One region of the Bacillus sp. KH172YL63 genome, then DNA from elsewhere that is predicted to be linked to it. Evidence: predicted binding sites of a transcription regulator. Region 1 holds the regulator's gene; the other holds the start of a gene.
The links. The regulator CtsR, encoded in region 1, represses protease genes until heat stress. The targets are predictions, from matches to a motif close to ATGGTCAATAAAGGTCAAACA.
Positions count from the first base shown of each region.

Region 2: clpB (ATP-dependent chaperone ClpB) is a predicted target of CtsR. The motif match lies at 3,735-3,755, and genes of this name have one in related genera.

Region 1 covers NZ_AP022842.1:106,286-116,964, forward strand. Annotated here, with positions in the region: rRNA gene KH172YL63_RS00565 (16S ribosomal RNA) at 155-1,702, shown strand; rRNA gene KH172YL63_RS00570 (23S ribosomal RNA) at 1,894-4,829, shown strand; rRNA gene rrf (5S ribosomal RNA) at 4,929-5,045, shown strand; gene KH172YL63_RS00580 (CtsR family transcriptional regulator) at 6,003-6,464, shown strand; gene KH172YL63_RS00585 (protein-arginine kinase activator protein McsA) at 6,484-7,032, shown strand; gene KH172YL63_RS00590 (protein-arginine kinase McsB) at 7,029-8,111, shown strand; gene clpC (ATP-dependent protease ATP-binding subunit ClpC) at 8,113-10,560, shown strand.
Region 2 covers NZ_AP022842.1:1,211,401-1,222,079, reverse strand. Annotated here, with positions in the region: gene KH172YL63_RS06085 (hydrolase) at 1-618, opposite strand, end outside; gene KH172YL63_RS06080 (DUF2929 family protein) at 887-1,069, shown strand; gene clpB (ATP-dependent chaperone ClpB) at 1,129-3,720, opposite strand; gene KH172YL63_RS06070 (YjzC family protein) at 3,853-4,032, opposite strand; gene KH172YL63_RS06065 (undecaprenyl-diphosphate phosphatase) at 4,226-5,035, shown strand; gene KH172YL63_RS06060 (Crp/Fnr family transcriptional regulator) at 5,109-5,801, shown strand; gene KH172YL63_RS06055 (metal-sulfur cluster assembly factor) at 5,875-6,183, opposite strand; gene KH172YL63_RS06050 (prolyl oligopeptidase family serine peptidase) at 6,269-7,042, opposite strand; gene KH172YL63_RS06045 (Cof-type HAD-IIB family hydrolase) at 7,220-8,035, shown strand; gene KH172YL63_RS06040 (hypothetical protein) at 8,144-8,290, shown strand; gene KH172YL63_RS06035 (DUF3813 domain-containing protein) at 8,290-8,481, shown strand; gene KH172YL63_RS06030 (BsuPI-related putative proteinase inhibitor) at 8,527-9,267, opposite strand; gene KH172YL63_RS06025 (YitT family protein) at 9,322-10,176, opposite strand; gene KH172YL63_RS06020 (DegV family protein) at 10,345-10,679, shown strand, end outside.

The sequences.
Region 1 (10,679 bases):
AGTTTTTTAAAAAAGTCATTGACACACATTAAGAGTTAATGATATGATAGTCAAGTCGCTTCAAGAGGAGCGCATTGAACCTTGAAAACTGAACAAAACAAGACAATACGTCAACGTTAATTCTAGATTTATTTTTAAAGAGCTATTCAAACTTTTATCGGAGAGTTTGATCCTGGCTCAGGACGAACGCTGGCGGCGTGCCTAATACATGCAAGTCGAGCGGATTGATGGGAGCTTGCTCCCTGATATCAGCGGCGGACGGGTGAGTAACACGTGGGTAACCTGCCTGTAAGATTGGGATAACTCCGGGAAACCGGGGCTAATACCGGATAATTCATTCCCTCGCATGAGGGAATGTTGAAAGGTGGCTTTTAGCTACCACTTACAGATGGACCCGCGGCGCATTAGCTAGTTGGTGAGGTAACGGCTCACCAAGGCGACGATGCGTAGCCGACCTGAGAGGGTGATCGGCCACACTGGGACTGAGACACGGCCCAGACTCCTACGGGAGGCAGCAGTAGGGAATCTTCCGCAATGGACGAAAGTCTGACGGAGCAACGCCGCGTGAGTGATGAAGGTTTTCGGATCGTAAAGCTCTGTTGTTAGGGAAGAACAAGTGCCGTTCGAATAGGGCGGCACCTTGACGGTACCTAACCAGAAAGCCACGGCTAACTACGTGCCAGCAGCCGCGGTAATACGTAGGTGGCAAGCGTTGTCCGGAATTATTGGGCGTAAAGCGCGCGCAGGTGGTTCCTTAAGTCTGATGTGAAAGCCCACGGCTCAACCGTGGAGGGTCATTGGAAACTGGGGAACTTGAGTGCAGAAGAGGAAAGTGGAATTCCAAGTGTAGCGGTGAAATGCGTAGATATTTGGAGGAACACCAGTGGCGAAGGCGACTTTCTGGTCTGTAACTGACACTGAGGCGCGAAAGCGTGGGGAGCAAACAGGATTAGATACCCTGGTAGTCCACGCCGTAAACGATGAGTGCTAAGTGTTAGGGGTTTCCGCCCCTTAGTGCTGCAGCTAACGCATTAAGCACTCCGCCTGGGGAGTACGGTCGCAAGACTGAAACTCAAAGGAATTGACGGGGGCCCGCACAAGCGGTGGAGCATGTGGTTTAATTCGAAGCAACGCGAAGAACCTTACCAGGTCTTGACATCCTCTGACAACCCTAGAGATAGGGCTTTCCCCTTCGGGGGACAGAGTGACAGGTGGTGCATGGTTGTCGTCAGCTCGTGTCGTGAGATGTTGGGTTAAGTCCCGCAACGAGCGCAACCCTTGATCTTAGTTGCCAGCATTCAGTTGGGCACTCTAGGGTGACTGCCGGTGACAAACCGGAGGAAGGTGGGGATGACGTCAAATCATCATGCCCCTTATGACCTGGGCTACACGTGCTACAATGGACGGTACAAAGGGCTGCAAGACCGCGAGGTTTAGCCAATCCCATAAAACCGTTCTCAGTTCGGATTGCAGGCTGCAACTCGCCTGCATGAAGCTGGAATCGCTAGTAATCGCGGATCAGCATGCCGCGGTGAATACGTTCCCGGGCCTTGTACACACCGCCCGTCACACCACGAGAGTTTGTAACACCCGAAGTCGGTGAGGTAACCTTTGGAGCCAGCCGCCTAAGGTGGGACAGATGATTGGGGTGAAGTCGTAACAAGGTAGCCGTATCGGAAGGTGCGGCTGGATCACCTCCTTTCTAAGGAAGATTTACTAAAACGTTTGACAGTCGAAGTTTTGTTCAGTTTTGATGGTTTAATTATCATCAAAACTTTTGTCTCTTCTGAGACAGAAATTTGTTCTTTGAAAACTAGATAAAGATAAATTGATAGTCAAGAAATTACCGAGTATCGCCAATTTAGGTTTTAAACCTTATGTAACAACCAATTCGGTTAAGTTATGAAGGGCGCACGGTGGATGCCTTGGCACTAGGAGCCGACGAAGGACGGGACTAACACCGATATGCTTTGGGGAGCTGTAAGTGAGCTTTGATCCAGAGATTTCCGAATGGGGGAACCCATTGTTCGTAATGGAACAATATCCATACTTGAATACATAGAGTATGGAAGGCAGACCCAGGGAACTGAAACATCTAAGTACCTGGAGGAAGAGAAAGCAATTGCGATTCCCTGAGTAGCGGCGAGCGAAACGGGATAGCCCAAACCAAGAGGCTTGCCTCTTGGGGTTGTAGGACACTCTATACGGAGTTACAAAGGAATGGGGTAGACGAAGAAGTCTGGAAAGACTCGTCAAAGAAGGTAACAACCCTGTAGTCGAAACGTCATTCCCTCTTGAGTGGATCCTGAGTACGGCGGAACACGTGAAATTCCGTCGGAATCTGGGAGGACCATCTCCCAAGGCTAAATACTACCTAGTGACCGATAGTGAACCAGTACCGTGAGGGAAAGGTGAAAAGCACCCCGGAAGGGGGAGTGAAATAGAACCTGAAACCGTGTGCCTACAAGTAGTCAGAGCCCGTTAACGGGTGATGGCGTGCCTTTTGTAGAATGAACCGGCGAGTTACGATCCCATGCAAGGTTAAGTTGATAAGACGGAGCCGCAGCGAAAGCGAGTCTGAATAGGGCGAATTGAGTATGTGGTCGTAGACCCGAAACCAGGTGATCTACCCATGTCCAGGATGAAGTTCAGGTAACACTGAATGGAGGTCCGAACCCACGCACGTTGAAAAGTGCGGGGATGAGGTGTGGGTAGCGGAGAAATTCCAATCGAACTTGGAGATAGCTGGTTCTCTCCGAAATAGCTTTAGGGCTAGCCTCATGTGTAAGAGTCTTGGAGGTAGAGCACTGTTTGGACTAGGGGCCCTCATCGGGTTACCGAATTCAGACAAACTCCGAATGCCAAAGACTTATCCATGGGAGTCAGACTGCGAGTGATAAGATCCGTAGTCGAAAGGGAAACAGCCCAGACCACCAGCTAAGGTCCCAAAGTATACGTTAAGTGGAAAAGGATGTGGAGTTGCTTAGACAACCAGGATGTTGGCTTAGAAGCAGCCACCATTTAAAGAGTGCGTAATAGCTCACTGGTCGAGTGACTCTGCGCCGAAAATGTACCGGGGCTAAACGTATCACCGAAGCTGTGGATTGACACCTTAAGGTGTCAGTGGTAGGAGAGCGTTCTAAGGACTGCGAAGCTAGACCGTAAGGACTGGTGGAGTGCTTAGAAGTGAGAATGCCGGTATGAGTAGCGAAAGATGGGTGAGAATCCCATCCACCGAATGCCTAAGGTTTCCTGAGGAAGGCTCGTCCGCTCAGGGTTAGTCAGGACCTAAGTCGAGGCCGATAGGCGTAGACGATGGACAACAGGTTGATATTCCTGTACCACCTCTTTTCCGTTTGAGCAATGGGGGGACGCAGGAGGATAGGGTAAGCGCACTGCTGGATATGTGCGTCTAAGCAGTTAGGCTGATGATGAGGCAAATCCCGTCATCGTGAAGGCTGAGCTGTGATAGCGAGCGAATTATAGTAGCGAAGTTCCTGATTCCACACTGCCAAGAAAAGCCTCTAGCGAGGAAAAAGGTGCCTGTACCGCAAACCGACACAGGTAGGCGAGGAGAGAATCCTAAGGTGAGCGAGAGAACTCTCGTTAAGGAACTCGGCAAAATGACCCCGTAACTTCGGGAGAAGGGGTGCTCTGGTAGGGTGCAAGCCCGAGAGAGCCGCAGTGAATAGGCCCAGGCGACTGTTTAGCAAAAACACAGGTCTCTGCGAAGCCGTAAGGCGAAGTATAGGGGCTGACGCCTGCCCGGTGCTGGAAGGTTAAGAGGAGTGCTTAGCGCAAGCGAAGGTGCGAATCGAAGCCCCAGTAAACGGCGGCCGTAACTATAACGGTCCTAAGGTAGCGAAATTCCTTGTCGGGTAAGTTCCGACCCGCACGAAAGGCGTAACGATCTGGGCACTGTCTCAACGAGAGACTCGGTGAAATTATAGTACCTGTGAAGATGCAGGTTACCCGCGACAGGACGGAAAGACCCCGTGGAGCTTTACTGTAGCCTGATATTGAATTTTGGTACAGCTTGTACAGGATAGGTAGGAGCCTTGGAAACCGGAGCGCCAGCTTCGGTGGAGGCATCGGTGGGATACTACCCTGGCTGTATTGAAATTCTAACCCGCGCCCCTTATCGGGGTGGGAGACAGTGTCAGGTGGGCAGTTTGACTGGGGCGGTCGCCTCCTAAAGAGTAACGGAGGCGCCCAAAGGTTCCCCTCAGAATGGTTGGAAATCATTCGCAGAGTGTAAAGGCACAAGGGAGCTTGACTGCGAGACCTACAAGTCGAGCAGGGACGAAAGTCGGGCTTAGTGATCCGGTGGTTCCGCATGGAAGGGCCATCGCTCAACGGATAAAAGCTACCCCGGGGATAACAGGCTTATCTCCCCCAAGAGTCCACATCGACGGGGAGGTTTGGCACCTCGATGTCGGCTCATCGCATCCTGGGGCTGTAGTCGGTCCCAAGGGTTGGGCTGTTCGCCCATTAAAGCGGTACGCGAGCTGGGTTCAGAACGTCGTGAGACAGTTCGGTCCCCTATCCGTCGTGGGCGCAGGAAATTTGAGAGGAGCTGTCCTTAGTACGAGAGGACCGGGATGGACGCACCGCTGGTGTACCAGTTGTCTTGCCAAAGGCATCGCTGGGTAGCTATGTGCGGAAGGGATAAGTGCTGAAAGCATCTAAGCATGAAGCCCCCTCGAGATGAGATTTCCCATCACGTAAGTGAGTAAGATCCCTAGAAGATGACTAGGTAGATAGGTCAGAGATGGAAGCATGGCGACATGTGGAGTTGACTGATACTAATCGATCGAGGACTTAACCACAAAGAGTCATATTTATATGAACAACAGGCTGATATTCGGCTTTCTTGACATCAATTCTTTATCTAGTTTTGAAGGAATAAACCTTCAATTAAATATTCGTCTGGTGATTATGGCGAAGAGGTCACACCCGTTCCCATGCCGAACACGGAAGTTAAGCTCTTCAGCGCCGATGGTAGTTGGGGGATCTCCCCCTGTGAGAGTAGGACGTCGCCAGGCAAATAGTAGGAAAGAGTAGCTCTTTAGGGGGCTGCTTTTTTTGTGTTGGTTTTTGGGAGTGGGGGCTTCCGGGGTTGGTGATAGAGCTCGAGTTGGATGGTAGTGGGAGTACAAGAAGATTGAAGACGTGATGGAGTGAAGAAGATCTTTGTTCAGTTCTCCGTAGAGGGATTTGAAGATTAGTCGCAGCTTTAGCGCGGATGATAGATTGGGTGCGGTATTAGACTGTGGGGTGGCGCCAGGCGAATAGTTCAGAAGGGTAGCTCTTTGAGAGATACTCTTTTTTGGTTGGTGTGGATGTGGGGAGGGGGAATGGTAGGAGAGAGGGGAGGCCTCCGGGGAAGGGACGTTGTAAGAAAGTGTGGATTTAGTAAATTGGTAAGTTTGAGTCAACACATTTTAGTGACGAAATGGGTAATATTGTTAAACGACGCATAAACCAAGTAAAGAGACGCATAAATGAAAAAAACGACGCAAAAACCTCTGAAAATGACGCAAATAACCCTAAAAGAGACGCATAAACCTTGTGAAATGACGCAATCAGCATGAGTGACCTTCTTAAAATAGCTCCCAATACCATGAAAATCAGTAACATCTAATGTCCCCATCCTGGGTTTCACCGTAAATTCGAAGAATAACCCTTCTATATGGTTGATTTTTAACAGAAAGGGTAACCAATTCTAATAAAAAAGCCATCCCTCTCATTTAAATCTTCTCCCAGCCCGCACAACGGAGTGGAAACTTACTATACTTATTAAAATAGGTCGGAAGTCAGACCCCCAGATCAACACCCCATCCCGCCATCCCCCAAAAACTCAAAAATCCCCACCCCCCCACGTTTAAAACCTCCCAAAAACAGGAAAACTTCTAAGGGTAAACTTCATAATTGCAAAGTTGATTTCCCGGTTGTATAATTATAGTCAAATATAGTCAAAGTCAAAATGAGGAGGAGGTTTGATGAGGAACATTTCCGACATCATTGAAAATTATTTGAAGAACGTGTTAGAAGTGAGTGAACGTGAGATCGTCGAGATTAAAAGGAGCGAGATCGCTGATAAGTTTCAATGTGTTCCTTCTCAAATTAATTATGTCATCAATACCCGCTTTACGATTGAACGTGGATATGTAGTGGAGAGTAAGCGGGGTGGCGGAGGCTACATCCGGATCATGAAGGTGAAGGCTCACGATCAAGTTCACTTGATTGATCAGCTTGTTTCTTTGATAACGCAAATGATCAGTCAAAATACGGCGGCTGATATTGTGTTTAGATTGGTTGAAGAAGAGATCATTTCCGAGAGAGAAGCGAAGATCATGCTGAGTGTGATGGATCGATCGGTCATCATGGTGGATCTGCCTGAAAGGGATGTACTGAGAGGAAGGATGCTCAGGGCGATGCTTGATACTTTGAAATATGAGTAAGTGTTGAGGAGTGAGAGGGATGGTGTGTCAAGACTGCAATGAAAGACCTGCAACCCTTCATTTTACAAAGGTGGTCAATGGGGAAAAGACGGAGGTTCATTTATGTGAGCAGTGCGCGCAGGATAAAGGTGACATGTTCATGTTTGATTCTAATCCTGGGTTTTCTGTGAACAATCTATTGGCAGGTCTCCTTAATATATCCCCTGCATTTAAGCAGGCAAAGGAAGCTGAAATTCCTAAGGCAGAAGTACTTCAATGCAAGAAATGTAAGATGACGATTCATCAGTTTATCAATGTAGGAAGATTTGGCTGTGCCCATTGTTATGAGACGTTCAAAGACGAGTTGACGCCTTTGTTAAAGCGTGTTCACAGTGGAAATGTTGAGCATCATGGCAAGGTTCCGGAACGGATGGGCGGCGCCATTCATTTGAAAAAGAAAATTCAACAGCTGAAATCGGAACTGCAGAAGATGATAGTGGATGAAGAGTTTGAAAAAGCAGCTGAGATCAGAGATGAAATCCGCTCCCTGGAGAAAGAAATCAAGAAAGAAGGGGGAGAGCAGGAATGAGTCTTGAAAAGTTCTTGAGTAATGCTGTCAGTTCGTGGATGAGTGAAGAGGGACCGAACTCAGATATTGTCCTCAGTTCGAGGGTGAGACTTGCAAGGAACCTGACTGATTTCCGTTTTTCTACTTTATATTCTTCAGAAGAAGCCAAAGAGATTGTGGAGCGTGTGAAGGATAAACTCTCTTTTTACCCGAAAGAGCTCGGGGAATTGGAATTTTTACCGACAAGTGAGATTCAGCCCCTCCAAAAGAGGGTATTGATGGAGAAACACCTTATTAGTCCCAACCTGGCAGAGGATACGAATGATGGGGCAGTCCTTTTATCAAATGAGGAAGATGTCAGCATAATGGTAAACGAAGAGGACCATATTCGAATACAGTGTTTATATCCCGGTTTGCAATTGAAGGAAGCACTGCAGCGGGCGAATCAGATTGATGACTGGTTCGAGAGTGAATTTGATTATGCCTTTGATGAAAAGCACGGTTACTTGACGACCTGCCCGACCAATGTAGGGACGGGGCTCAGGGCATCGGTGATGATGCACCTGCCGGGACTTGTCCTGACGCAGCAATTGAACCGTATTATCCCGGCAATCAATCAGTTGGGACTGGTGGTCAGGGGGATATATGGTGAAGGCAGCGAGGCGCTCGGGAATATCTTTCAGATTTCGAATCAAACGACCCTTGGGAAGTCTGAGGAGGATATTGTAGAAGATTTGTTGAGCGTCGTGGAGCAGATCATCGATAAAGAACTGTCTGCCAGGGGCGCATTAGTTAAGACGTCCAACATACAATTAGAAGACAGGATCTTTCGTTCACTCGGGGTGCTTGAGCACAGCAGGATCATTGAATCCAAGGAGGCGGCGAAGTGTCTGTCGGATGTCAGGCTCGGGATTGATTTAGGATACATCAAAGCCATATCAAAGAATATACTGAATGAATTAATGATTTTGACCCAGCCGGGTTTTTTACAACAATATTCTGGAGGTCCTTTGCGACCAAATGAAAGAGATATAAGAAGGTCTTCTTTGATACGAGAGCGAATTAAGTTAGATAAGGATATATGTGAGGAGGAAAAATAATATGATGTTTGGTCGATTTACAGAAAGAGCACAAAAAGTATTGGCGCTGGCTCAAGAAGAAGCGATTCGTTTATCGCACAGTAACATTGGCACTGAACATATTTTATTAGGACTTGTCCGGGAAGGTGAAGGGATTGCTGCGAAGGCCCTTACGGCATTGGGGTTGAGCCCTGAGAAGATCCAGAAGGAAGTGGAAGGGCTGATCGGCAAAGGTACAGAGAAGTCCCAAACGATTCATTACACACCTCGGGCTAAGAAAGTGATTGAACTTTCAATGGATGAGGCCCGTAAACTCGGTCACTCATATGTAGGAACGGAGCATATTTTACTCGGGTTGATCCGTGAAGGCGAAGGAGTCGCTGCACGGGTGCTCGGAAATCTGGGTGTGAGCTTGAATAAAGCACGTCAGCAGGTACTTCAGCTACTAGGCAGCAATGATTCAAGCAACCACCAGGGCGGAGGCAATGCAAATGCCAACACGCCAACCCTTGACAGCTTAGCCCGTGACCTGACGGCGATAGCACGTGAAGGCAGCTTGGATCCGGTCATCGGAAGAAGTAAGGAAATCCAACGGGTGATCGAAGTTCTAAGCCGCCGTACAAAGAATAACCCGGTATTGATCGGGGAGCCTGGTGTCGGGAAAACAGCGATAGCAGAAGGTCTGGCACAACAGATCATTGCCAATGAAGTGCCGGAGATCCTGCGGGATAAACGGGTAATGACACTTGATATGGGTACGGTGGTCGCCGGTACGAAATACCGTGGTGAATTCGAGGACCGTCTGAAGAAAGTCATGGACGAAATCCGTCAGGCAGGAAACATCATCCTGTTCATCGATGAACTTCATACATTGATCGGAGCAGGTGGTGCAGAAGGGGCAATCGATGCATCGAATATCCTGAAACCATCCCTTGCCCGTGGTGAGTTGCAATGTATCGGAGCGACGACATTGGATGAGTATCGTAAATATATCGAAAAGGATGCTGCACTGGAGCGCCGTTTCCAACCGATCCAGGTCAATGAACCTACGGCCGAAGAGTCCATCCAGATTCTGAAGGGGTTACGGGACCGTTATGAAGCCCATCACCGCGTATCGATTACCGATGAAGCGATCGATGCGGCAGTGAAGATGTCTGACCGTTATATTTCAGACCGATTCCTTCCGGATAAAGCGATTGATTTAATTGATGAAGCCGGTTCTAAGGTGAGATTGCGCTCATACACGACACCGCCGAACCTGAAAGAGCTCGAAGCCAAGCTTGAAGAGATCCGCAAAGAAAAGGATGCAGCCGTTCAAAGTCAGGAATTTGAAAAAGCTGCTTCACTGCGGGATTCAGAGCAGAAGCTCCGTGAAGAGTTAGAGGAAACGAAGAATACATGGAAAGAAAAACAAGGTCAGGAAAACACAGAAGTGACCGTTGAAGATATCGCCAAGGTTGTATCGAACTGGACGGGAGTGCCTGTTTCAAAGCTTGCACAAACAGAAACAGACCGTTTGCTGAAATTGGAGGAAATCCTTCATTCCCGGGTGATTGGTCAATCTGAAGCGGTAGTCGCCGTTTCGAAAGCTGTCCGTCGTGCACGTGCCGGACTGAAAGATCCGAAGCGCCCGATTGGTTCCTTTGTCTTCCTTGGACCGACTGGTGTAGGGAAAACGGAACTTGCCCGTGCGCTTGCAGAATCGATGTTCGGGGATGAAGATGCGATGATCCGCATCGATATGTCCGAGTATATGGAAAAACACTCGACATCCCGCTTGGTTGGTTCACCTCCAGGATATGTAGGGTATGAAGAGGGCGGTCAACTGACTGAAAAAGTTCGCCGTAAACCATATTCTGTCGTCCTTCTCGATGAGATTGAAAAAGCCCACCCGGATGTATTCAACATCTTGCTTCAAGTGCTGGAAGATGGCCGTTTGACTGATTCGAAGGGCAGAACGGTCGACTTTAGGAATACGGTCCTGATCATGACTTCGAACGTTGGGGCACAGTCGCTTAAGAGCAATAAATATGTCGGCTTCAACATCCAGGATGGTCAGCAGGATTATAAGGATATGAAAGGGAAGGTCATGGAAGAGCTGAAGCGTGCATTCCGACCTGAATTCCTGAACCGTATCGATGAAATCATCGTGTTCCATTCTCTTGAAAAAGATCACTTGAAAGAGATTGTGACATTGATGTCCAATCAATTGACAACTCGCTTGAAAGAACAGGATATTCATCTGGAACTTTCAGCGGCAGCAAAAGAGAAGATCGCAGAAGAAGGATTCGATCCTGAATACGGGGCACGTCCACTTCGCCGTGCGATTCAGAAATATGTAGAAGATAAACTGTCAGAAGAGCTGCTTAGAGGCAAAGTACTTACTGGCCAGAATATCCTCATCGATGTAGAAGAGAATGAGTTTGTGGTCAAAGTTCAAAAAGAAGAAGCGGCAAACACGACGACATAATATGAAGAATGACAAAGAGGTACACGCAGATGCTTTACGTGTACCTCTTTTATCTTAAGAAAAGGTAGGACAGGCGGCAATGTGGAGACGGGTGGTTCATGTGGCTAGAGGCTCGAGGT
Region 2 (10,679 bases), 1.1 Mb from region 1:
TTTTATGAGAGTGAATTGATTTTTATAACGATTTAGAGTTGTCGGCTGAACAATATACAAAGGAATCGAAATGGTCTTGAACACTTCATAGTCAAGGGATTGCCGGGAAATAAGCGTTTCACACTCTTCCTCCATCACATCCAGGGTGAGTGAAAGTTCTTTTATCATCTTTTTATAAAAAAATTTTTGTTCCCTTTCTTGCTCCAGATGATCATATACGGATACACAAGGGGAAAATAATACGGCACTTCTTATATCATCTTCCATTTTCGGGTACAAATTTTTGAGCACAAGCGCCCCCATGCCTTCTGCAAGGATATGAATCTTGCCGTTGATGATTTCATTCCGCTTCACGTGCTGATACAGCCGCTTTGCGAGCTTCACGGCCTGATTACTCCCCCAATTCGCCCCGTAAAGATTGCTATAATACACAATATATCCTTTGTTTGTCAGGTCCTGAATCCATTTATAGCGTGCCTCATGCTGAACCCAAAAGCTGCTTTTCTCATCCACATAATGATTGGCATCCCCGATGATCAGGACAGCGAAACCATTTGGACGTTCAGGATAATGAATCATGCACCACTCTTGCTCTAATTGAAACAATCGCTGATACATTTTGATTTCTCCTTTTTACATAATAAGTCATTATAGTTTATGTAAAGGTACAACTTTGGTAAGGGAGAACGCCCAACCAGGCGCTGATATTTGCGAATAAATGGATGTTACCCCTACTTTTATCCATGGGCAGGGGAGGAATGATAAGGGTTACATTTCACATATTCGCCATTTATTAATTAAAAGTCCTGTGGTAAAATGAAAAAGATTGAAATGGTTACAAACTGCTAAGAAGTTAGTTGATTACATAGGAATGAGGTGCATTCGCATGAGATTTTTCTGGATGTTTTTCTGGGCTTTTGCTCTGAGTGAAATGTTGACATACGTTGTTAGTTCAATGAACGGAATCGAATTCCATTTCGTAACTGGATTGATCATTTCTGTTTGTGTAACAGTATTGGTGTTCCTGATCACGCTTGTTCTTCCAAACGAGCCGGTTGAGAAACATTAAAAAAGCAGCCTGATGCGGCTGCTTTTTTTTATGCTTTCATGTGGATTACCGGGATTCCGTCACTTGAATATCAACCCGTCTTTTCCTCCATCGATGGTGAAGGTCTGACCTGGCATGACGCCCCCTTTGATCAATTCCCTCGCCAGTTTCGTTTCAATCTCCTTTTGAAGGTACCTTTTTAACGGTCTGGCACCGTAGACTGGATCATACGCCGATTGAGCAATGAACGCTTTGGCGGCTTCCGTCAGTGATAAGCTGATCTGCTGCTCTTCTAACCGGCTTTGTAAATCGTCGATAAGCTTATCAATGATCCCTTTAATATTTCCGATGCTTAAGGGCTTGAATAAGATGATATCATCGACCCGGTTGAGAAACTCGGGACGAAACGATGAGCGGAGCTGCCCCATGACAAGATTCTTCGTTTCATCATCAATCTCTTCTTCTCCTTTATTCCGCTCTAGTAAATAAGCCGATCCAATATTGGAGGTCATGATAATCACAGTGTTTTTACAATCTATCGTTCTTCCCTGGGAGTCGGTTATCCGTCCGTCATCAAGCATCTGTAGAAGGATATTGAAGACTTCCGGATGGGCCTTTTCAATTTCATCCAATAAGATGACTGAATAAGGCTTCCGTCTGATAGCCTCTGTAAGCTGACCGCCTTCTTCATATCCAACATATCCAGGAGGTGCACCGATCAATCGGGATACAGCATGCTTCTCCATATACTCAGACATATCGATCCGTATCATCTGCTCTTCACTGTCAAACAGCGTTTGTGCGAGAGTTTTTGCGAGCTCCGTTTTCCCGACGCCGGTCGGACCAAGGAAAATGAATGACCCGATCGGCCTGTTTGGATCCTTGATTCCTGCCCTTGCACGGATCACCGCATCGCTTACCAATTGAACGGCTTCATCCTGGCCGATTACCCTTTCATGGAGGATAGAGTCAAGCTTCAATAACTTCTCCCTCTCTCCCTCAACAAGCTTCGTGACAGGAATACCGGTCCATCTGGCAACAATATCGGCAACTTCTTCTTCGGTCACTTCTTCACGGAGGAGGCGGCCTTCCTCTTCTTTCATCATGTCCCGCTCCAGTGCCTCAAGCTCTTTTTCCATCGCCGGGATACGTCCGTGCCTCAGCTCGGCTGCTTTGTTGAGGTCATAATTGCTTTCTGCTTCTTCAAGCGTCCTCCGCAGCTTTTCCAGCTCTTCACGCTTTTCCTGTACAACGGAGATACTTTCTTTCTCCCGTTGCCACCTCAGCTTCATTTCATTTGCCTTTTCCTTCAGATTGCTTAAGTCTTCACGGATACGCTCGAGCCGCTCGAGGCTTGCCGGATCCTTTTCCTTGTTCAGCGCGGCCTCTTCAATCTCGAGCTGCATCACTTTACGGGTCACTTCATCAAGCTCCGACGGCATGGAGTCGATTTCTGTGCGGATCGTGGCACACGCTTCATCAATCAAATCGATCGCTTTATCCGGAAGGAACCGGTCAGAAATATACCGGACAGACAATCTGGCAGATGCCACGATTGCCCGGTCATGGATATTCACACCGTGATGGATTTCAAATCGTTCCTTCAGCCCCCTCAAGATGGAAATCGTGTCCTCCACATCCGGTTCCTTGACGAGCACCTGTTGAAAGCGCCTTTCAAGTGCCGGGTCCTTTTCAATATACTTCCGGTATTCATTCAAGGTCGTCGCCCCGATACAGTGAAGCTCCCCTCTTGCAAGCATCGGTTTGAGGATATTGCCGGCGTCCATCGCCCCTTCTGTTTTACCAGCCCCTACAATTGTATGAAGCTCGTCGATGAACAGAAGGATCCGTCCTTCACTTTTCTTCACCTCTTGTAATACCGCCTTTAAGCGCTCTTCAAATTCACCCCTGAACTTGGCCCCTGCGACCAATGAGCTCATATCCAGTTCGAAGATGGTTTTATCCTTCAATCCTTCCGGGACATCTTTTCTGACGATCCGCTGTGCAAGTCCTTCAACGATCGCCGTTTTCCCCACGCCAGGCTCACCGATCAAGACAGGATTGTTTTTCGTTTTTCTGGAAAGGATCCTGATTACATGACGTATCTCGCTGTCTCTCCCGATGACAGGGTCGATCCTTCCAGCTTTGACGTCGGCAACCAGGTCTCTCCCATATTTCTTCAGTGCTTCATATTTCACTTCAGGATTTTGTGTCGTCACCTTATTCCCTCCTCTAATTTCTTCAATGATGCCGAGGATGATCCTTTCTGTCACACCCAGATTGGATAAGTATGTGTTGATTCTGTTATCCTTTTGTTTCCATAAGGAGACTGCCAGATGTTCGATCGAGATGTAGTCATCTCCCCACTTGGTTTTCAATTGCTCACTGTCCTGCAGCAGCTGGTGAACATCCCGGGAGAAGAACTGCCCATATTGGATGCCTGTTCCTTCGACTGCAGGTTTTTCATTCAGCCTCGCTTCTGTCCACTCAATCACGTCCTGCCCGTCGATCCCTGTCCGATCATAAATCGTTCGTAGCAGGCTGTCTTCTTTGCTGAGGAGCGCTTTCCACAGATGAAAAGTCGATATGTCCGTATGTAGTTTTCCTTTTGCGATTTCACCTGCAGAAACCAGGCCTTCCTGTATGCTGTGTGTCATTTTGTCAAAATCCATTGCTTTCACCTCGTACATTGACCTTTATTGACCTTTATATTCATTATATCCCTTTCTTTGGAAAAGGAAAAGAAACAAGGCTCCGGTAATTGACAAGAACATTGTCAGTTCCGGAGCCTTGCGCCATGACTGTTATGGCTTTCTTGCATATGTCCATAGACGGTTGTGATTGGCGTTCTCCGGGAACCGGTCCCCTGCTTTCATCCGGAGTTTCTGCGGGTTTTTCACCATGCTCCCGGTTTCACCGATTTCGATGTATTCTCCGTTATTCGGCGCCTTGTCTCCCGCCCTGAATTGTCGCGATTGTCCCATTGTCACCCCTCCTTGTTGAAGCTGTGCTTCTCTCCTATTTTTCTACAACAGCAAGCTTTCATGCATGCCAGATGAAGGATAAAGATGATAAACACGTTACGGTTCGGTTAACATTTTGAAAAAGGCTTTACAGTCTTTCCCTTTATGGTGTTAAATTAAAAAATGTGGAGAAAAAACGCTTGGAGGAAACACAATGGATTTTTATCTGATAATGAAATATTTATTTTTAGGGATTTTTCAAGGCTTTACTGAGCCGATTCCGATCTCATCAAGTGGACACTTGCTGCTTGCCCAGCATTTCCTCGGAATCGATGATGCAACATTGACATTTGAAATGCTCGTCAATACGGCTTCACTGCTTGCTGTCCTCATCATATACCGGGAAGACATCCTTCGTCTGATCGTGAACGGTTTGGGTTACTTTAAACATAAAACACCTGAAACGAAACGTGATTTTCATTTCATTTTATACTTAATCATCGGTACGATCCCTGCCGGGGTGATTGGCGTGTTGTTCGGCGATGTGATTGAGAAGCATTTGACGAAAGTCGTTACGGTTGGTATCACGCTGATCATCACGGGTATCGCCCTCTGGATGATCCGAAATCTCCGAGGCAGAAAGAATGACGGAGATTTGAATGTGAAAGACGCGATTATCATCGGCCTTGCCCAGGCGGTAGCCCTCATCCCGGGTATTTCCCGGTCCGGTGCAACGATCGTAGCTGCCATGGCGAGCGGAATGAAGGCGGAAACGGCACTCCGTTTCTCCTTTCTCCTCTACATCCCAGTCAGCGTAGGGGTCATGGTATTTGGAATCAGCGACCTGATGGATGATCCGGATTTGGCTTCACGGGCGCTACCTTACACTGTCGCTTTCCTATCGTCACTTGTCGCTTCTTACTTCTCTTTGAAGTGGTTCATGAATATCATGGCTAAAGGAAACTTGAAGTACTTTGCGATCTATTGTGGAATTGCAGGTGCCGCTGTCCTGATTTTTGCATAGAAACCTTCAATCCTGCAGGAAAATACGTTACACTTGGATAAATCATACATTTTGATGGAAATGATGTGATCTCATGAGTGAAACCACAAAAGTCCCTTTCGAGATAAAACAATTATTTACCGAGAACGGCTTATTGAAACCGGTTGAAAAAGGACACTTTTTGTTTCAAGAAGGCAACCCTGCACAAGAGGTGTACCTGATTAAAAGAGGACGGGTACAAATCAGTAAGGTGATTCCGGATGGCAGGGAACTCTCCCTGCGGATTTGTTCATGCGATGATGTTATTGGTGAGCTGACCCTGTTCAGCCAGGAAGCACATTATATGCTCAGCGGAAAAATCGTGGAAGACGGGGAAATCTATGTGCTGCCGAGAGAAAGTTTCGAAGAGGCCCTTTCCCATGACAATTCGCTGACCATTCAGTGGATGAAATGGATCCAGCTCCAGAATCAGCAGAACCAGACGAAATTCCGCGACCTCATCCTCCATGGAAAAAAGGGAGCCCTGTACTCTACCCTCATCCGCATGACAAACAGCTATGGCAAAACCGTCGATAAAGGAATCCTTCTCGACCTGCCACTGACAAATCAGGAATTGGCTAACTTCTGCGGGACTTCGAGGGAAGTGGTGAACCGGTTATTGAGTGAGTTAAAGAAAGAGAACGTTCTGATCTGGGAAAAAGGTTATTTGACGATTATGGATCTGGACTACCTGAAAGAAGCCATCGATTGTGAGAATTGTCCGGTTTCGATTTGCCGGATCGATTGATGAGTAACCGATCCTGACTAAAAAGATCCCCCGGGGCACATCGCCCAGGGGGATCTTTCATTATTCACCGCTATTATCTGATGCCGAGGGCAATCTTCGCATAGCGGGACATATTGTCTTTGCTCCATGGTGGATTCCAGACGATATCCACTTCTGTTTCTTTGACTTCTGGGATTTCACCCAAAGCGGTCTTCACCTGATCGACGATTGTACCTGCTAGCGGGCATCCCATCGACGTAAGCGTCATCGTAACCTTCGCCTGTCCCTCTTCGTCTAGATCAACGTCATACACCAGTCCTAAATTCACAATATCTATACCTAATTCAGGGTCGACAACCTGCTCTAACGCACCCATCAAATTATCCTTTAAATCTTGATCCATGGTATCACTCCTTTATTCTAATTACGTTATCCTACTCTTTATTCACCCTTCATCTTAACAAATAAACGGGTATAGTACAAAAAAGTCAGGCTGAGATGTGCTTTTCAAACCATTCAACCAGCCTCAACACGCCTTCCCTCGTCACCTTGTGGTCGGCTTTTTCATCTTCTATAAAGAGAAGGTGATCTTCCTGCCCTTCATAGACCGGCACAATGCTGTCATAAAATTCACGGGTCAGATTGAACGGGACGACTTTATCCCTTTTCCCGTGCCAGAACATGAGCGGTCTCCCTCCAAGTTTCTCTGGTTGAAGACTCAGGTCGTAATGAGACAGTTCATTTAAAATGCCTTGAATTTCTTCCTTGCTGAACGGAAGATCGTAACCAAGTGCTTCCACCTGACCGATCTGGGTTTCTGCAAATTTCACATAAGCTGGATTTCCCATCAATGAAACGGCAGATGATATCCATTCATATTGAGTCAGTGCACCCAGCGTGACAATCCCACCCATGGACGTGCCTGCAACACCGATCCGGTCTGGTAAGATCAAGCCTTCTTCTTCGAAATGCTCTTTCAGTACGCCTAATTCATGAATCGTATTGATGACAATCTTCCAGAACACTTCACCTAATTGCTGCTCAGATTTACCCGTTGAGCGTTCCCCGTGCTCCAGTGCATCGGGCAGGATCACCCGGAAGCCCTTCTCGGCCAGGTAGTAGGCGTAGTGCAGATTATGTTCTTTCGCACTGGTGAACCCATGTATGAAAAAGCAAAGGGGAGCCTGTTCTTCACCAATTTCTTTTTTCACTATATGTAGGAATGGAATGCTTTGGACGGTTGATTTTTCAACAGTGATCATATCTGCTCTCTCCTTCCTGATCTTCTTCATATGATATCCTAGATTTGGGAGCATGTATAATATTTCGCACGGTGCCGGATACATTCCTATAAATGTAAGAGCAGACGGTAGACAACCTTCATGCAGTCACGCTAAACTGATATTACTCTCATAACATTCAGATTGGGGATTTACACTATGAACTCACAAGAGAAACATTTAATCGTTTTGGATCTAGACGGGACACTGCTGACTGATGAGAAGAAAATCTCGACCAAAACACATGATATATTAAAGAAAGCCCGCTTAAATGGCCATGAAGTCATGATCGCGACCGGCAGGCCATACCGGGCCAGTGAACTGTATTATCAACAGCTGCAATTGACGACTCCGATCGTCAATTTTAACGGGGCATTCGTCCATCATCCTGCAGATGAGTCCTGGGGGATGTTTCACGAACCGATGGATGTGAAGGTGGCCAAACAAATCATCGAAGCATGCAATAATTTTAAGTTCCGGAATATCGTGGCTGAAGTGATGGATGATGTGTACATGCATTATCATGATGAAAGGATCATCGATGTGTTCATGATGGGGAACCCTGCGATATCAACAGGCGATATCCGACATTACCTGACCGATCATCCAACATCCATGCTCATTCATGCAGAAGAGGAAGATGTGGCGGAAATCCGTGCACATCTCGATGAAGTGCATGCAGAACTGATTGATCACCGGAGATGGGCTGCACCGTGGCATATTATCGAAATTGTAAAGACCGGTCTCAATAAAGCGGTCGGCATTGAAAGAGTCGCTTCATCACTTAATATCCCTCAAGAACGGATCATTGCCTTCGGGGATGAAGACAACGACCTTGAAATGCTTGAATATGCAGGTACCGGTGTCGCAATGGGCAATGCCATCGACCCGTTGAAAGACATTGCCAACGAAGTGACCCTGTCCAACGAAGAAGACGGGATCGGCCGCTATCTGCAAAACAGATTCAACCTTTGATTCTCATGTGGAAGAGATGGGTATATGTTCTTCCTGTAAAATCTCCATTTGCAGCCATACTAACAAAGAACGCATGAAGCGTTCCAACTCGCAAAAGGGGTGGTCGTGATGGGTAGAAATAAATCTAAACGATTTGTACAACAAGGTAAAATTGCTGTATCAAAACATGATGAACGCATTCCTTACCATTTGACCTATGCTGAAGCTGAAGCAAAAAAACTTGCTTCCCATGAAGGTACAGGAGGGATGGAATAATGAGCAATCCATTATTCCAGCAAGCCCGCAGCGCCGTATCTTCAGCCAAACAAGCTTGCAGCAGCGGTGAAAACGTTCAAATGTCTATTGATAAAGCAAAGAATGCTTTGTCATCTGCTTACGCCAACTCCAATGTAGAGGAACAGAAGCAGCTTCGCGTGCTGCAGGATGAGTTAAACACTCTTTCTTGATTGAATGAATGAAAAACAGGGTTGTCCGGTTTCGGACAACCCTGTTCATTTTGTTATCGGGACCACATAAAGATTCACTACTTTCCCGTCCCCGTCATCCCGTTCGTATAAGTGCAGGAACATCCTCTCCCCACTACCCTTCAATTCAGGAAGCACGATGGAAAAACCGGTCCAGTACGGAGCTTCTTTATTCACCTTCATAAGCGATTCTTTCAAGAGGACTTCATGTCCATCTTCAACGGAGTAATAAAAGCTCCCATCCGCCACCCTGGCCTTTCCCGTTACAACAAACCTTCCCTTGATTTCCTTCACGCCCACTGACCTGAAGCTCCCGTTCTCAACCGGCACATTAAATGAACCGACTGCCCTTAAAGGATGGTCAAATCCGCTTAAATCTTCTCCAAGCAGAAGGGCTTCAATCGTATATCGGCCTGTAGGAACGCGGTGACCATTCTGAATGTAATCCCACTTTTCTGTCCAAACCTTTTCTTCGCCCCTTTTCAGACGGAGGGACTGAAGTGCCTGCAGAAATGATTTATCACGGCTATATTGATAGACCACATTTCCCTGGTCGTTCTTAATATAATAATCAAATGCCTGGCTCGTTTGGAATGTGAGTGTCTTTTCATGGTCACTTTCATTATGAAGCCTAAGGGAAATCTTGACTCCTTCCTCTCCTGGAAACGGCTGGACAGAGAAATCCAAACGGTCGCTCCCTGCTTCCACAGTCAGCGGCAAACTCAATAACAGGAAAAAGCTGATGACTAGATACATTGCTGCCTTCAAGATGATGCCCCTTTCTATATAGGTTCATCGTTAGTATCTGTCAAATTCAGCAAACTAATCTTTTCTGAAGAAACCAAATATACCGGTTGTTTGAACGATATTCGTAAAGGCATTAGGATCCACATCTTTGATCGTATGCTCAAGCTCATACAGCTCATAACGTGAAATGACAATGATCAACATCTCCTTGTCTTCACCGGAGAAAGCCCCTTTTGCAGGCAGGGTCGTAATCCCCCTCACAAGCTTGGAATGGATCGCTTCCCTTAACTCATCCGATTTCTTTGTGACAATCATGGCCGTCAGCTTTTCATGTCGTGTATGGATCGCATCGATGACCCGGGTGGAAGCATACAGTGTCACCAACGTATACAGGGCTTTTTCCCATCCATAAAGGAATCCGGCAGAAATGATGATGCCCGCATTCATCAGGAAGAAATATGAACCCACCGGCTTATCCTTCATCCGTGAAAGAATCATCGCAATAATGTCCATCCCGCCTGTTGAAGCCCCCCATTTCAAGGTGATACCGACCCCTACAGCGGCTATGACACCGCCAAATACTGCATTCAGCAGAATATCCGGGGATAGTTGGATGATTGGAATCACTTCCAGGAAAAAGGAAGTCAAAAACACTGAAATGAAGCTATACACGGTAAAGGACCGGCCTACTTTGAGCCAACCCAATATCGTGACAGGAATATTCAATATGAATAATAAAATACCCGTTGAAATATTAAATGGTGCAAATTCCTTTAAAATACTTGATAACAGCTGGGCAAGTCCCGTGAATCCACTCGCATAAACATTCGCAGGAATCAGGAAGAAATTCATGGCAACGGCGCCTAATAAAGACCCGACCAACACCACGATGAACTTCTTTGCCTCCAACTGTACATGATCTCTTGACATACACATACCTCCTCAATCTTGTTGTCCTTTTCTATGTTCCACTATTCATCTTATCTAAACTCTCAGGGTTATTCATCTTTTTTATCATAATTTAACGCTCAACACATTGTTATTTTCAATGAAAATCGCTAGACTGAAACTATAAAGAAAAGTCAAAGGATGATAGGAATGACAGTAAAATTATTTGCAGATAGCGCAAGCGACCTTCCGGCTGCCTATTACACCGAACACAACATAGAGCTTTTACCGCTTAAAGTACATATAGACGGTCAAGACTACGAGGACTTGATCAACATCGAGCCGAAATCCGTATTCAACAAAATCAGGGAAGGGCACATGCCCAAAACCTCCCAAGTTTCACCGGAACTTTTCTTAAATAAGTTCACAGAGCTGGCAGAAACAAAACAATCAGGCATTTATATCGCATTTTCTTCCCAATTATCAGGTACATATCAAACAGCTGTCATGATTCGCGATCAAGTCAAGGAAGAATATCCGGACCT